2 regions of the Arthrobacter sp. 01N444 genome follow, and region 1 is predicted to be linked to the other one. Evidence: predicted binding sites of a transcription regulator. Region 1 holds the regulator's gene; the other holds the start of a gene.
The links. The regulator LexA, encoded in region 1, represses DNA repair genes until DNA is damaged. The targets are predictions, from matches to a motif close to TCGAACANNTGTTCGA.
Positions count from the first base shown of each region.

Region 1 (3,406 bases):
CCGTCCGAAGAACCTTCCGAGGGACAGCTGTTTTCCCTCGGCGAGGACACGTCCGTGCCGCACTTCGCCGCCGCACTTGGCGGGCCGTCCTCCCAGCTGGGCAAGGAAGTTGTCCGGCTGCGCGAATGGGCCGAGGAGACCGCCACGGGGGACCGCGACGAGCTCATGCCGGGCGTCACGGACCGGGCCTGGCGCCAGGTCTCGGTCACCTCCATGGAGTGCCTCGGCGCGCAAAAATGCCCGCTCGCGGCCGAATGCTTCAGCGAGCTGGCACGGCAGAACGCCGCCGATGCCGACGTCGTGGTCACCAACCACGCCATGCTCGCCGTCAGTGCCTTCGAAGGCCTGGCGGTGCTGCCCGAGTACGACGTCGTCGTGGTGGATGAAGCACACGAACTTCAGGACCGCGTCACGGGCGCGGTCTCGGGCCAGCTCTCCGTGGCGATGGTGCACGCCGCCGCGTCCGGGGCCCGGAAGCACACGGGCATCACCGTGGATGCGCTGAACAATGCCGCCGCCCACCTGGAGCTCGCCATCGATGGCGTCCCCAGCGGGCTGATGCCCAACGGCCTGAACAGCGAGCAGCTGGACTGCATCGACCAGCTGCGCGACGCCTGCCGCGCCGCCCTTTCCGATTCCAAGGGGGACAGCTCCGTGTCGGCGGACGGCGGACGGCAGCTGGCCCGCTCGCGCCTCATGGTCATCCTGGAGCTCTGTGAACGCCTCCTGGCCGCGCGCGAAAACCGCGAAGTCGTGTGGTTCTCCCGCAACAGCAGCTTCGACCCGGCGCAGGGCTACTCCCAGCCGGACGAGAGCGCGCCGGCGTTGATCAATGTTGCCCCGCTGAGCGTCGCAGGGCGCTTGCGCGAGGGCCTGTTCGCGGACCACACCGTCATCCTGACCTCGGCCACACTGGCCATTGGCGCTGCCTTCGAACCCGCCGCCGGCGGCCTGGGCCTGGTTGGCAACGGCGCCCCGAGCTGGACCGGCGTCGACGTCGGCTCCCCGTTCGACTACCCGAAGCAGGGCATCCTCTACGTAGCCCGGCACCTGCCCAAACCCGGCCGCGGAACGTCCCCCGAGGCCCTGGACGAACTCGAGAAGCTGATCCGCGCCTCCGGCGGAGGCGCCCTGTGCCTGTTCTCCTCGCGGCGCGCCGCAGAGGAAGCAGCCGAGGCCATGCGGCCCCGGGTGGGCCTCAGCATCCTGTGCCAGGGGGAGTCGACCATGACGGCGCTCGTGCGGCAGTTTGCCGACGAACCTGACACGTGTTTGTTCGGAACCATGTCCCTCTGGCAGGGCGTCGACGTCCCTGGCGTGTCCTGCCGGCTGGTGGTCATCGACCGGATTCCCTTCCCGCGGCCGGACGACCCGCTGATGACGGCACGTTCGCGGGCCGTGGCCCAGGCCGGCGGCAATGGCTTCATGGCCGTCTCGGCCACGCACGCCGCCATCCGCCTCGCGCAGGGCGCCGGACGGCTGATCCGCTCGACCTCGGATAAGGGCGTGGTGGCAGTGCTGGATTCGCGGCTCTCCACGGAGCGTTACGGCGGCTTCCTGCGCGCCGCGCTGCCGCCGTTCTGGCCCACCACCGATTCATCGATTGCCATGGCAGCCCTGAAGCGCCTGGCGAAAGACTCCGCGAAAGCTTAAGTCCCAAACCGGGGCCGTCACCCTGCGCCGGAAATCCGCCGCGGGGTGGCCGCTCCGAACTGGCAGCATGCCCCGCATGGCTAAGGGGAGCGCAGTTTAGAGCGAGCGCAGTTTAGAGGGAGCGCAGTACCGATACGACCTTGCCCATGATGACGGCGTGGTCGCCCAGGATGGGCTCGTACTGGGTGTTTTGCGGCAACAGCCACGTGTGGCCGTCCCGCTGGCGGAAGGTCTTGACCGTGGCTTCGTCGTCCAGCAGGGCGGCGACGATATCGCCGTTCACGGCATCACCCTGGCGGCGGACAACCACCCAGTCGCCGTCGCAGATGGCGGCGTCGATCATCGAGTCGCCGGCCACCTTGAGCATGAAGAGTTCGCCATGGCCCACGAGTTGGCGGGGCAGCGGCATGACGTCCTCCACCACCTGGTCCGCGAGGATCGGCCCGCCGGCGGCGATGCGTCCGACGAACGGCACCATTGCCGTGTCAGTGGCGCTGGCGAGCTCGGTTACCGACAGGCCGCCGACGGCCCGCAAGGGGCTGGACTTCTCGATACCAGATATCGGTGTGGCCCCCTCGTCCAGGGTCAGCGGCATGAGCACTTCCATGGCCCGGGGCCGCTTCGGATCACGCCGCAGGTAGCCAAGCTTTTCCAGTTGGGAGAGCTGGTGGGTCACGCTCGACAGGCTGGCGAGACCGACGGTGTCTCCGATTTCGCGCATGGACGGCGGGTAGCCCTTGTCCGTGACGGACCGCTGGATGGTCTCCAGGATTTTCTTTTGCCGGACGGTGAGGCTCTTGGGGGCCCGGGCGGGCTGCGGGCTCCGTGGGGTGGCCCTGCCGCCGGTGGCTTGTGCTGCCATGTTCGCCAACGCCTTTCCGTTCCGCCCGGCTGCCGTGGCTGCTGTCACCGGGAACTTCCGGCCTGAAATGTCAGACCCTGCTGATCAACTACGAATGAATTCCCACTGGTAGTTCGAAAGTGGGAGTTCGAAAGTGGTTGTCCTGTCCCTCAAAAATAGGCCAGCCGCAGACCTTTTTCAAACATTTGTTCTAGCGAGTCTCGACATCGTTCGTTAGTAAGTGCTAAAACAGAACTAGCAAGATTCGAATATGTGTTCGATTCCGACGATCTGGGTTCGCAGGCAATGTTCGGTTCTATGTTCGAAGGTTCGGCCGGTTGGCGGCGAGTACGTGAGTACGCCGGGCGGCAACTTATGGTCCAGGAGGGCTCAGTTCATGTCAGTTTCAAGCGCGTTTGACGGCACTAACATTCAGGGCGTCACGACCCGCCACCGTGGTGTTGGTCCGGGTGGCGCAGCGGATCGCCGCAGCATCGGACACGGCAGCATCGGACAAGGCGGCCTCGCCCAAAGTGGTTCCAGTCACGGCAACGTGTACCCGCTCAACGCCAGGCGCCGCGGCTCCGCGCCGTCGCGGGCGCAGCAAGGAGCCGCCGCCGCGGTTTCCGGCGGCCGGACCAAGCAGCCGCCGCTTCGGCTCACCCGGCGCGGACGCTTCGTCTTTTTCGGCGTCCCCCTGATTCTGCTGGCGGCGTTCATCCTGTCCTTCAGCGGATTCCTCAACGCTCCCGCGAAAGCGGCAGATTCCGCAGACCAGCTCTCGGTGACGCCGACCGTATCCGTCACAGTCCAACCGGGGGAGTCCCTCTGGGCCATTGCCGGGTCGGTGGCCCCGGAGCGCGATCCCCGCGATGTTGTGGCCGATATCGTGCAGTTGAACAATCTGGACGC
Region 1 is NZ_JBFTRB010000018.1:53,255-56,660, reverse strand. It holds gene AC1DKN_RS17360 (ATP-dependent DNA helicase) at 1-1,653, shown strand, start outside; gene lexA (transcriptional repressor LexA) at 1,766-2,515, opposite strand; gene AC1DKN_RS17350 (LysM peptidoglycan-binding domain-containing protein) at 3,048-3,406, shown strand, end outside.

Region 2 (3,406 bases), on a different contig from region 1:
GGAACGACCGTGGGCTCCTCGGCGGCGACAACCGGCTCCACAATTTTGGTGACGGCCTGGCGGTGCACCGTGGCCGTGTTGCCCGGGGAAAGCTCAAGCGTGACCTTGTTCTCCGCTTCGTCAATGTCGACGATCCGGCCGAACAGCCCGAAACTCGTCATGACCTCGACGCCCGGGCCGAACTTCGACTGGAGCTGCGCCTGCTGCTGCTGCGTTTTCTTGTTGCGGCGGAACATCATGAAGACGAACACGCCAAGCATCACGAACAGGAGAATTGTCATTAGATCCAAGGGGAAAGTTCCGTTCTGTACTTGCATAGCTGTTTTTCAGCAACGTCCGTTTGCTCCTGACGGCGCGGGCAGGGGTCTGCGCAGCAAACTGGCCGCGAGACCGTCCCCCAGACCGCCGGCGGCTACCTGCTCTCCGCCCACGGAAACAAAACCCGGACGTGCCGAGCGTCATACCAGTCTAAAGGGAAAAGCTGAAAGAACGGTGCTAGCGGCTGTTTCGGATCCACTGAGGATCGGTTTCTTCGCCGAGATCCCCAGCGGACCCGCCGATCGGGCTCTCGCCCGGCTCGTCGGCCTGGAACAGTTCCAGCGGGTCCTGGCCGAAGGCGCCGGCCGGAATGGCGAAGCCCAGGTGCGTCCATGCCGGCGCCAGGGCTATCCGGCCGCGCGGCGTCCGGCCCAGGAGTCCTTCGCGCACCAGATAGGGCTCGGCGACCGTTTCCACGGTCTCCGTTTCCTCGCCGACGGCGATCGCGAGCGTGGACAGGCCTACCGGGCCGCCGCCGAACTTGGTGATGAGGGCCTCGAGAACGGCACGGTCCAGCCGGTCCAGGCCCCGCTTGTCCACCTCATACATGTCCAGGGCCGCGGAGGCCGCCCGCGCGTCGATTTGCTCGATGCCGTGCACGAGCGCCCAGTCCCGGACCCGGCGCAGGAGCCGGTTGGCGATGCGCGGCGTGCCTCGGGACCGGCCGGCAATCTCGCTGAATCCGGCGGAGTTGACCTTCAGGTCCAGCAGGCCGGCGGAGCGGCGCAGGACCAGTTCCAGCTCCTCGACGGAGTAAAACTCGAGGTGGCCGGTGAAACCGAACCGGTCCCGCAGCGGGCCGGGAAGGAGGCCGGCCCGCGTGGTGGCGCCGACGAGCGTGAAGGGCGGCAGCTCCAGCGGAATGGCCGTGGCGCCGGCGCCCTTGCCGACGACGATATCGACGCGGAAATCTTCCATCGCCATGTACAGCATTTCCTCGGCCGGCCGGGACATGCGGTGGATTTCATCCAGGAACAGGACCTCGCCCTCAGAGAGTGAGGACAGGATGGCCGCAAGGTCGCCCGCGTGTTGGATGGCCGGGCCGCTGCTGATCCGCAGCGGAACGTTCATTTCGGCGGCGATGATCATGGACAGTGTGGTCTTGCCCAGGCCGGGAGGGCCCGAGAGCAGCACGTGGTCCGCGCTGCGCCCACGCATGCGCGAGGCCTCCAACACGAGGGAGAGCTGCTTGCGGACCCGGTGCTGGCCCACGAAGTCGTGCAGGTTCTTGGGCCGCAGGGCGGCTTCGATGACCCGCTCCTCCGGTTCCTCTCCCCCGGCGACGATCGACGGCTCAGCCACGCGCGCCTACCCGGTTCCCGGCGCGGGCGCCGTCCTGGCCCAGCCAGCGCAGCGTCGCGCGGAGAATCTCCGCCACATTGCCGTTCGCCGCGAGGTCCGGGGAATCGGCAAGGGACTTGTCGATGCTGGCCGTGGCATCCTTTTCGGACCAGCCCAGGCTGGTCATCGCGGCCACCACCTGCGGCTTCCAGACGGATTCGGCGGACACGGCCGCGACAGGCGCGCCGGCGGTGCCGTGCGGCACAAGCTTGCCGGCTAGTTCGAGCACGATCCGGCCGGCCACCTTCGGTCCGATGCCGGGGACCTTCGTGAAGGCCTTGCCGTCGCCGGAGTGGGCGGCCACCCGGATGGCTTCGGGCTCGTGGACGGTCAGCACCGCCAGTGCGAGGCGGGGACCGACTCCGCTGACGCTGAGGAGCACATCAAACACCTCGCGTTCGTCATCGCTGGCGAAGCCGAACAGGGTCAGCGAGTCTTCCCGCACGATCAGGGACGTGAATAGCTTTCCCTCCTCACCCACCCGGAGGCCGCTGAGGGTCTGCGGTGTGGCGTTGACGCTCATGCCGGCGCCGTTGAGGTCGATCACGGCGGAGGACAGGCCAACATGCGCAACGGTTCCACGAAGAAAACTGATCAAGGCCGGGCTCCTGGTCTAACTGGCGTCTACAACTGGGTGATGAAAGAACGTACAGCCGGGCACGCCGGCTATCCGAACATATCTACGAATACCCTACCAAGCCCCGCGGCGTCACAGCCGGACATTCAGCGCGCACGGCGCGCTTTTGCCTCCGCGTCCGCCCACGCCCGCTGCGCCGGAGTGAGGGACTGGCTGCCCGGCCCAGTCGTGGCTACGGCGGCCCCGCTGCCGGCCCGCCAAGCGTGGGTGATGGCCAACGCAAGGGCGTCGGCGGCGTCGGCAGGGCGCGGAGGCGCGTCCAGCCGGAGGATCTTGGTCACCAGCTTGGTGACCGCATCCTTGTTCGAGGTCCCGCTTCCCGTCACGGCTGCCTTGACCTCGGACGGGGTGTGCAGAGCCACCGGGATGCCACGGCGCGCGGCGGCCGCAATGACCACACCGGAGGCCTGCGCCACCCCCATGACCGTGCTGACGTTGAGCTGGGAAAAGACCCGCTCCACGGCGAGGACCTGGGGTTCGTAGCGGTCCAGCCACTCGTCGATGGACGTGGCGATGACCAGCAGCCGCTGGTCCAGGCTCTCCTCGGGTGAGGTGCCCACAACGCCGAAGGCCACCAAAGTGGCCCGCCGGTTCCGCTCGACGTCGACAACGCCGATCCCGCAACGGGTGAGGCCTGGGTCGACCCCCAACACGCGCAGCGTCACGGTTGGGCCGTCAAGACCGGGCCCCAAAAGTCACGTTTGGGTGAGCGGGTCACTCGGCTTCCAGTGCGGCCTGCACTTCGTCGCTGAGGTCGGCGTTGCTGTACACGTTCTGGACGTCGTCGAGCTCTTCCAGGGCGTCCACCAGCTTCATGAACTTCTTGGCGGCATCAAGGTCCAGCGGCACCTGCATGGACGGCACAAACTCGGCCTCGTCGGTGTCGTACTCAATGCCGGCTTCCGTGAGGGCATCGCGGATGGCCTGGAGGTCGGTCGGCTCGGAGTGGATCTCGAAGCTGTCGCCGTTGTCCTTGACTTCCTCGGCCCCGGCATCCAGCACGGCCATCAGGACGTCGTCCTCGGCCAGGCCGTTCTTCGGCAGCGAGACGACGCCCTTGCGGGAGAAGAGGTAGCTGACGGAGCCGGGATCGGCGATCGTGCCGCCGTT
Region 2 is NZ_JBFTRB010000012.1:15,229-18,634, forward strand. It holds gene yajC (preprotein translocase subunit YajC) at 1-281, opposite strand, end outside; gene ruvB (Holliday junction branch migration DNA helicase RuvB) at 496-1,620, opposite strand; gene ruvA (Holliday junction branch migration protein RuvA) at 1,613-2,257, opposite strand; gene ruvC (crossover junction endodeoxyribonuclease RuvC) at 2,383-2,961, opposite strand; gene AC1DKN_RS14045 (YebC/PmpR family DNA-binding transcriptional regulator) at 3,011-3,406, opposite strand, start outside.
Region 2: the regulator LexA is predicted to act here: its motif matches at 2,330-2,345, upstream of ruvA (Holliday junction branch migration protein RuvA).